3 regions of the Trichococcus shcherbakoviae genome follow, and region 1 is predicted to be linked to each of the others. Evidence: riboswitches for the same ligand, from Rfam matches in the RefSeq annotation. Region 1 holds a riboswitch; each other region holds the start of a gene.
What was found. Region 1 has a riboswitch for lysine ahead of ACKPBX_RS12940 (ABC transporter substrate-binding protein/permease). Riboswitches for the same ligand answer to the same signal wherever they lie in the genome.

Region 1 (3,278 bases):
ATTGCTTGAGCGGCTTCGAATTGCCCTTTGTCGATGGAAATGATCCCGCCGCGGACGATCTCCGACATATAAGCGCCCGTATTGACCGATACGATCAAAAGCGCTGCAAAGATGCGGTTCATGTCGATGTCAAACGCCAATGCGGCACCATAATAGATGACCATGGCTTGCACGATCATAGGCGTGCCGCGGAAAATTTCGATGTAGCATGACAGCAAAAAATTCACCACGTTGTACACGTGTTTTTTCCAACCCGATTCCGCAACCGGGATCGTACGGATGACGCCGATCATCAGACCGATCCCCAGTCCGATGATGGTTCCGATTAAAGCTATATATAATGTTGTCCATGCACCTGATAAAAACTGTCTCCAGTTTTCTTCGATGATGCGGATAACCCAACTAAACTCCATTTAATGTATGCCCCTTTTTGATGTTCCGTCAGTCTTGATTATTCAGCTGATGGTTGGTTTTGGATTGCTTCATCCATCATTTGGATGCGTTCTTCTTCTGTGATGCCGCTCAGGATCTCATTGATCTGGTCTTTCAATTCACTTTCTTTGATCAAACCGATTGCGATTTCTGAATCAGCCGCGGACAATTCGAAAGTATCCGTTTCATCCAATTCGATCATTTTGAAAGCGGAATTGGCTGCTGAAGCGCTGATGGCTTCCGGACGTTCCGATACGTAAGCATCAATTGTGCCTGATTCCAAAGCTACGCGCATGGAAGTGAAACTGTCCATTGCCGGTTGCTTTTGCACGCCTTCAATCTGATCGATGACGCCATAGTGCAACGTATTCAACTGTGCGGTAACTTTTGCGTCCGCGAAATCAGCCAAAGTTGTCGCATCTGCATAAGCGCCATCCGCTTTGACGACAAGTACTAGTTCAGTCGTATAGTAGGAATCCGAGAAATCAATCGCTTCTTTGCGTTCCTCTGTCGGCGACATGCCTGCAACGATAGCATCGATTTTAGATGAAATCAACGCCGGCACCAGGCCATCCCATTCCGTCTTAACGATGACCAGTTCCTTACCTAAACCGTCCGCCACTTTTTTGGCCATCTGAACATCATAGCCATTAGCGTACCCGTCAGCGCCGTCGATTTTCACTGCGCCGTTGCTGTCATCATTTTGGGTCCAGTTGAAAGGAGGGTAGCCTGCTTCCATTCCGACCACGAATGTTTCAGAATCCGCTGAACCGTTGGCTGCGGATGAATCATCAGTGGCTCCGTTACCGCAACCCGCCAAAATAAACAAGCCTGTCAATGCTGCCATTGTTTTTTTCCATGTTTTTACTGTCATCTCTATTTCCTCCTAATGTATATAGTCTTTTTTTTACTGCTCAAAAATAATAAAAAATAACCCTTCTTATACGGCCGCTTTTGTCCACCTTTCTTCCCATAGAGCGTCATAACAACGATAATTCAGTCCGTTTTTGTGCAAAAAAATAGACTATAAAGCAAAAGGCCCTATAATCCAGCTTCCTTCTGCCCGCAATACCGAAAGTACTCCACAAACGATTTTGGGCAAATCGTTCTGACAGTGTCAGGATTCTTAACCCTGACCCCAACACAGCAAACGCTGTATTTCGGCGAACACCCCTTTCAAACGGGCATTTTACTCTTGATGTTCGCAGCCTCTTTCATTATTGTATGATCGTATGACATTATTGTATGTTATTATACTGTACGGATTTTTAATTTGCAACAAAAAGCGCTTTGCCCCGCCATCCGAAGCACTACACTCATCGACGGGCACCATCACGGATCGTCCCTATTTTTTCCGTTTCAAAAAATCGGTTTCGGATGCTATACTGACTGCAACGACAAAAGGGAGGAACTACCTCAATAATGCTTACTATACTATTCGATTTAGACGATACTTTATACGACACAGCAAGTCCGTTCTTCCAGGCGCTGGAAAATTACCGCTTGGAGAACAGCCACAGCGACGAAGAAACCTTCGCACTTTTCCGCGAACATTGCGATGCGGCTTTCGATCTGTTCTCCAATGGGGAGCTGACGCTGGCCGAGTCCCATATCATGCGCACACAGCATACGTTCGCCGACCTGGGCCTTGCGCTCACCAACGAAGAGGCGATGCACTTCCAGGAAACCTACCAAAAGAGGCAAGCAGAAATCACGTTAAGCCCAGGCATCGATCAACTTTTGAATGAGCTGGAAAGTCGGAACATTCCGATTGCGGTCTTCACAAACGGTCCTGAAAAGCACCAGATGAAAAAGTTCAACGCCTTGGGTCTGGAGAGATGGGTGCCGCCCGCACGCACCTTCATTTCCGAAAAAATCGGTTGCCCAAAACCCTATGCCGAAGCCTTCGCGCATGTGCAGGAGGCTTTGAAGGCCAGTCCTGATGAGCTGCTCTTCATCGGGGATACCTACGAAACGGACATCATCGGCGGCCAGGCTGCGGGTTGGACTACTTTGTGGTATAACCATCGCCAGAAACCGGAAGATGAAAAAGTGGTGCTGGAGCCAACCTTCTATTCTGTAGCGGAAATGCACCAAGCCATAAACAATAACATCTCAAAACGAAAGGAAATATGACCTATGATCCAGACAAAATTAGCCATCATCGGGGTCGGCCATGTCGGTTCCCAAGTATTGACCGACTGCAGCCACCTCAACTTATTTTCTGACATCGTCCTGATCGACAGCAACGAGGACACGGCAAGAGGCGAAGCCCTGGACCACCGCCATGCGCTGGCCGCTAGCTACCGGACACACAGCAAAATCTACGCCGGCGATTATGCGGACTGCGCGGATGCCGACGTCATCATCATTTCCGCAGGCGTCAGCGAGAAGCCTCGCCCCGGTGAGGATATGCCCCCAAGAGCGTTGATGGGCAAGGAGAATGCCAATGAAATACGCAAAATCATGGCCGGCATCACCCAGCACACAAAAGACGCCATCATCATCCTGATAACGAATCCGGTCGATACGATCACCTACATCGCCGAAAATGAGTTCGACTATCCGAAAGGTAAGATTTTCGGCACCGGAACGACTTTGGATACTTTCCGCTACCGTCAGATTGTTGCTGCCCATTATCATGTCGATCCCAAAAACGTCAGCGGCTACATCATGGGCGAACACGGCAGCACCGCCTTCCCGGCTTTCAGCAGCACGACTGTGGGTGCACTCACCCTTACCCAAAGTGATGCCTTATTGGACCCTGCGGCACCATTGGACCGGGAATTCGTGACCCAAGAAGTGGTGCACACAGCTTCCGATGTCTTCAACTGGAAAGGCTGGAC
Region 2 (3,278 bases), 1.1 Mb from region 1:
AGGAATGGGCTCAAGGATGTGGAAAGCTTGTTGGCCATCCGTAAGGCAGTTGGACCGGGCATCCGCATCCGGGTAGAGGTCAATCAGAGCTGGAGCCCCCAGGAGGCGGTCCGGTTCATCAGCATGCTGGAGGATAAGGGCATGCAGGCCGAGCTGGTGGAACAGCCGGTGAAGGCGCACGATCTGGCCGGCCTGAAATTTGTGACGCAACACGTCCAAACACCGATAGTGGCTGACGAGAGTGTCTTCTCTGTGAAGGATGCCCTCCACATCATCCAGACTCAATCAGCTGACCTCATCAATATCAAACTGATGAAGATCGGCGGCATTCACGAGGCACTCAAAATCTGTGCAGTGGCGGAAACATACGGGTTAGACTGCATGATCGGCTGCATGTTGGAAAGTAAGATTTCGGTCAGCGCAGCGGCCCATCTGGCAGCCGCCAAAAACTGCATCACGATGGTCGACCTCATTGGGCCGTCGTTCTACAGAATCGAAGCTTATGAGGGCGGTCCGCTATTCACCGGGGGCACGATCAAACTGGGTGATGCGAATGGCATCGGCATCAACGCTTTTCCAAAAGCCCATTTCAAAAAGCTGGGAATCGTAAAATAAATAAATGTCCTCCTTAATAAGGCCAGGAAGGAAAAGCCATGAAGTTGAGAGATTTTTATGTGAAACGAGCCATCGGTTTTATCATCGTTATGCTTCTTGTGTTGATTATTTTGTTGCTCAACAAGTATATCCTGCATCTATTCTGAAAAATATAAAAACCGCCACCGGAAACATAAAATTCCGATGGCGGTTTTTTGGGTTTGTTCTAGATCAGGCCAACTTTTTTCATGGCTGCGGCCAAACGGTCAATGACCGCTTGATCGGCATCCGTCAACGGCAGACGCATTGGTCCGACGTTGAAGCCCAGCAGTTGCATTCCGGCTTTTACAGGAATCGGATTCGGCTCCACGAACAGGCAGTCGATCAGTTCTTTGTACTGTGCTTGCATCGCGGCAGCTTTTTTGATGTCGCCATCCAGGAAAGCATGCGTCATTTCCGATGTAGCTTTCGGTGCGATATTGGCAAGGACAGAGATGACGCCTTTTGCGCCCAAGCTCATCAACGGGATGATAGTGTCATCATTCCCCGAGTAGATGTCCAGGCGATCGCCCAAAAGACTCAGATTGTCCACGGCTTGGCTGAAGTTTCCAGTGGCGTCCTTCAAGGAAACGATGTTATCGATTTTCGCCAGTTCCACCAGTGTTTCAGGGGTAATGTTCTGACCGGTGCGGCCCGGCACATTGTAAAGGACGATCGGAACTTTCACGCTGTTGGCGATGGCTTTGTAATGCTCAATCAAGCCTTTTTGCGATGTTTTGTTGTAATAAGGGGTTACGCTGAGGATCGCATCCACACCGGTTGCCTCTACAGCGCGCGTCAATCCGACCCCGTGGCGCGTGTCATTGCTTCCGGCACCGCCGATGACAGGGATACGGCCGTTGACTTTTTCGACAGTGAAACGAATGAGATGAAGTTGCTCTTCATCCGTCAGCGTTGAAGCTTCCCCGGTTGTGCCCGCGATGATGATCGAATCGGTGCCGTTCGCGATATGGAACTCGATCAGCTCTTCCAATACCTCGTAGTTGATTTCTTGGTTCTCCGTGTCTTTAAACGGCGTAACGATCGCAACGCCTGATCCTTCAAAAATTGCCATGCTTATCTTCCTCCTGAATTCTGTTTTATATTTATGAATAGACAAAAAACGACTATGAGCAAATGGTCTCATAGTCGTTCAAAACAGGCTGCTTAAGCTGAAGCGTTGCATCCATATAGTGAATTCCACCAATTTGCCCCAACGTGAGAAGCTCACCGAACAAAGCTGGGCGGCTTTGTCCGACAGTGCCAGATTTATTCAACCTTGGCCCCAATACAGAGTATTTCGGCAGCAACACCTTTCAGGGAATCCCTTACTGATTGTTAACCGCGACCTCTTCATCACATCGAATCGTATTTTGTTACTTCCACACTATCAAATACAAATCAGTCTGTCAATCATATTCTGAGTGGATGCTGAGAAAATACTTTGAAAAAGATGGCAAAAAAGACACATAAGGTGACGGTACATGAGGATGCTTCCGGGAACGCATATGCGCCGCCAATGTGATAAAATCAAATTGAGGAAACGCTTTTACGGAAAGTCCAAAAAGGGATTCCGGGATGTTTTGTTGCAGGCCATCCGCGCAGAGTTTATCTCCAGCGCACCGGCAAGGATGATGAGAGGACGTGAATAGCGATGAAGATTGAACATGTTGCAGTGTGGGTGGGCGATTTGGAGCTGATGCGCGATTTTTATGTTCGTTTTTTTGATGGAAAGGCCAATAAATTATACCGGAATCCTGAGAAAGACTTCCAATCTTACTTTATTACTTTCCGTGAAGGAGGGGCCCGTTTGGAGCTTATGAAAAGGATGGATGTCAACGAACGCTATCCCCTTGATATGCTTGGCTGGGCGCATCTGGCCGTCTCCGTCGGCAGCAAGCAGAACGTCGACTATTTCACTGATAGACTCATCAAAGCGGGGTACACATGCAAAAGCCAGCCGCGCATTACAGGGGATGGCTATTATGAAAGCATGTTCCTTGATCCGGAAAAGAATGTCATCGAAATCACGATCTGAAAGAACAGTCAGGCCGAAAAAGCAGGGGGGCTGTCAGCCATGAAGAAAAGAAGCCATCTATTTGCCGATCAAACGAAAGCCGGAAGGGATATGCGCAAAAAAAGGACGCGCTTCCTGATTGCCGGAGCGATCGGTACGGGCATCGGGCTGGCCGGCGGATTCTGGTTGCGTTGGGAATTGGCCCCTTTGATCGGTTGGGACAGTGCAGCAATCATTTTGTTGTATTTGCTGTGGAAGGATTTTCATCCGCATGATGGCACGGAAACCGAGCGGATTGCGCAAGAGGAAGATATCCAATATTCGACGATCGATTTTTTTGTCCTTATGGCATGCCTGATCAGCATCGGGGCTGTCGCGTTGATGCTGACGACTCATGTACGCAGCTTCGGGACGATCGGATTTGGTCTGTTCAGCATCGTGCTCTCCTGGACGACGGTGCACAGTCTCTACATGTTGCGGTACGCGGAACTCTATTACCGCGATGTGAACGGCGGCGTCATCTTTGAGGGTACCGAAAAGCCTAATTTTTGGGACTTCGCCTATCTGGCGTTCACGATCGGGATGACTTATCAAGTCTCCGACACGACTTTCACGACAACGGAATTCC
Region 3 (3,278 bases), 690 kb from region 1:
CGGAGTTGACCGGTAATAGATGGGCGCTCCTCCGATGAGGCTCCTGCCATCGGAGGAGACCATCCAAATGCGATCCTGTCCTCCGGCGAAACACCCCTCACCGGAGGACGACAATCATTATGCGCCCCGAAAAGCAAAAAAGCACCCCAGCGAGGGTGCTTTTTGGTTGTATGTTGTGTGTTCGGTAACTTGCTGTTGGCTTTTAGCCCTTCAGCCCTTCCTTTTCGAGGATCAGGTCGTAGCAGGCGATTCCCTGCAGCAGAACCTTCTCGTCGAAGTTGAAGCGGCTGCTGTGGAGCGGGTGCGTCCAACCCATGTCGGGACGGCCGGTCCCAAGCAGGATGAAGGCGCCGCGGATGCTTTCTTGGTAGAAAGCGAAGTCCTCGGCCAGCATCAATGGTTTGACGACTTCGTAGGCATCGACCGGCAACGCGTCCATCAACGTGCCGATCATTTCCGCATCGTTGGTGACTTCCGGATAGAAATCGCGGATATCCAACGTGCAGATGACACCACTCATGCGCTCGATGCCGGCACAGATGTCGGCAAGGCGTTCCTTGATGGAAGCATAGACCGCCTTATCGTAGCTCCGGATCGTCCCGGTCATCTCGGCTTTTCCGGCCACAATATTGCGGGCTTCCCCGGCATGCAACGTGCCGATGTTCACGACAGCCGGCTGCAATGGATCAAGGTCGCGGGCCAGAATGTTTTGGACCGAGAGAAGAATCTGCGCGGCGGCGATCAAGGCATCCTTGCCGAAGTGCGGTTGCCCGGCATGCGAGCTGACGCCCTCAAGCGTAATGTCGAATTCGCCGTTGCGCGCCATCAAGGGGCCTTTGGCCAAGCCCAGGATGCCTTCAGGCAGACTCGGATACAGGTGGTAGCCGTAAATCTTTTCGACCTGCAGCTCCTGCAGGATGCCGGAATCCATGATCCATTTCGCACCGCCCGGGCCTTCTTCCGCTGGCTGGAAGACCAAAACGACGGACTTTTCCAAAATAGGCAGGGACTTCAGGTATTTCGCGAAACCCAACAACAAGGCCATGTGCCCATCGTGTCCGCACGCATGCATTTTGCCCGGGTGAAGGGAAGCGAAATCCGCTCCTGTATCCTCGGTTACCTCAAGGGCATCCATGTCGGCACGGAAGGCTACTGATCCCGGGGACTTGCCCTTCAGGACGGCTACCCAGCCCGTCTCGGCTGTACTGATCGGTTCATAACCGAACGATACCAACTTTTGGCGGACATATTCCGAAGTCAACGGCAGATCGAAACCGATCTCCGGAATCTGGTGGAGCTCCCTTCGGATCGTCTTCACCGTATCGTATAATTCTGCAATCTGCATGCTGTTCACCTGATCCCTCTGCGTGTATTTATTAGTCTCTTAAGTCAGCCAATAATTGGGTTTTTTCGCTAGTCTGAGCGTCCTTCATTTTCACGATTTTAGCAGGGGATCCCGCAACAACCGCGTTAGCCGGTACGTCTTCCAATACGATTGCGCCAGCTGCGACAACAGCGCCTTCGCCGATGTGTACGCCTTCGATGATGACAGCGTTCGCGCCGACCAAAACACCGTCTTCGATGATGACTGGTGATTTCGATGGTGGCTCAAGAACGCCTGCAACCACTGCGCCTGCTCCGATGTGACAGTTTTTGCCGATCGTGCCGCGTGCGCCGACAACCGCGCCCATGTCGATCATTGTGCCTTCTCCGATGATTGCGCCGATGTTGATGACCGCACCCATCATGATGACAGCACTCTTGCCGATCGTCACGTGATCACGGATGAATGAACCCGGCTCGATGCGTGCATCGATTTTGGTAGTGTCCAACAATGGAATTGCGGAATTGCGTCTGTCGTATTCCATGACGTGATCTTTGATCTTATCTTTGTTTTCTTCCAAGAAATGATAGATCGCTGCAGCGTCGCCGAAGACTGTGTAGCTGTCCCCGTTTCCGAAGAATTTCAAGCCTTCGTAGGCAGGATTCTCGAAATCCCCTTTGATGTAAAGTTTTATAGGTGTTTGCTTTTCGGCAGCCTTGATGTAAGCCGCGATTTCGTAAGCATCTGTCAATAATAGTTCGCTCATTTTGATGTTTCCTCCCGATCATTTTTTTCTGTTCCAACATGCCCATTATAGCATGCCAGCCTGTGTTTGCCCTATGCGGCGGACGGCCGTTTGTTCCTGAAATGCAAAAAAAATAGCGGTAAGCGAGTGCTTACGGCTACGGAGACCTGCATTCGCCCAACCAAGCTAAAGCGCAATCCATTGTCATCGGGCAACGACAATGGAACAGCCCCACATTTGTTCAACCTGGGTCCAGCATCTGCATGCTTCGGCGACCGTCCCTTTCCCTTGCGGTACTCTTGACCAGCCGCGACCTCTTATTGCTTGGCGATTCATTTAATTTTTCTAATCGTACACTTATCCGGCAGAACTGTCAACCGCTCCGGGTCGGAAAGTGCCGGGATGAGTGGCCTTCTATATGTGAAAAAACTCATCAAATTAGCGGTTTTCTAATTTTCATTCAAGAGTGTGTAACTTAGCATAGAAATACGTCTGCAATCGTGTTATGTTATTTTCATGATATTGGGCGTCAGCAATCGGCTGGCGCATGTTCGACTATACATTGATTAAGGATATTTCATCCGGAGGAGATAAATTATGAGCAGAGAAACGAACCGTTTTGTGAAGCAACTGAAAGGATCGCCCATCCGCAACTTCGACGCTGCCATCAGCGATGTGAAGGACCTGATCCGCTTCACGATGGGTGAGCCAGATTTCGATACGCCGGATTTCATTAAAGCGGCGGCCGCAGACGCTTTGAACCAGAATCAGACGCATTACGCCCCTTCCGCCGGCGTCCTCGAAACCCGCAAGGAGATTGCGAAGTTCATGGAGCGGAAATACGGCCTGCATTACAACGCGGAGACAGACATCATCCTGACTGTCGGCGCCACGGAAGCGATCACTGCGTCGATGTTCGCGCTGATGAATCCGGGCGACAAGGTGATCATCCAATCGCCGGCATTCCCGCAGTATGAATACGTTACGCATTTGGCTGGCGGCCAGAGCGTCAAGATCGACACATCCGAGACCGGTTTCCTGATCACGCCGGAGGACCTGATGGCGGCGTTGGATGCGAATCCGGAAACGAAGATGGTCGTGCTTACCTATCCAAACAACCCGACCGGCGCCACTTATACGAAGGCGGAAGTCGAGGCGTTGGCCGAAGTCATCAGGAAATATGATGTTTTTGTCCTCAGCGATGAGATC

Region 2: another riboswitch for lysine. It lies ahead of dapA (4-hydroxy-tetrahydrodipicolinate synthase); the one in region 1 lies ahead of ACKPBX_RS12940 (ABC transporter substrate-binding protein/permease).
Region 3: another riboswitch for lysine. It lies ahead of dapD (2,3,4,5-tetrahydropyridine-2,6-dicarboxylate N-acetyltransferase); the one in region 1 lies ahead of ACKPBX_RS12940 (ABC transporter substrate-binding protein/permease).

Annotation. Positions count from the first base shown of each region.
Region 1 covers NZ_OY762653.1:2,726,909-2,730,186, reverse strand. The annotation lists partial or broken gene ACKPBX_RS12940 (ABC transporter substrate-binding protein/permease) at 1-1,306, opposite strand, end outside; lysine riboswitch at 1,500-1,654, opposite strand; gene ACKPBX_RS12935 (HAD family hydrolase) at 1,855-2,568, shown strand; gene ACKPBX_RS12930 (lactate/malate family dehydrogenase) at 2,572-3,278, shown strand, end outside.
Region 2 covers NZ_OY762653.1:868,222-871,499, reverse strand. The annotation lists gene ACKPBX_RS03965 (mandelate racemase/muconate lactonizing enzyme family protein) at 1-615, shown strand, start outside; gene dapA (4-hydroxy-tetrahydrodipicolinate synthase) at 821-1,708, opposite strand; lysine riboswitch at 1,849-1,995, opposite strand; gene ACKPBX_RS03955 (VOC family protein) at 2,288-2,671, shown strand; gene ACKPBX_RS03950 (DUF1345 domain-containing protein) at 2,711-3,278, shown strand, end outside.
Region 3 covers NZ_OY762653.1:490,422-493,699, forward strand. The annotation lists gene ACKPBX_RS02325 (M20 metallopeptidase family protein) at 203-1,345, opposite strand; gene dapD (2,3,4,5-tetrahydropyridine-2,6-dicarboxylate N-acetyltransferase) at 1,377-2,090, opposite strand; lysine riboswitch at 2,251-2,396, opposite strand; gene ACKPBX_RS02335 (aminotransferase class I/II-fold pyridoxal phosphate-dependent enzyme) at 2,667-3,278, shown strand, end outside.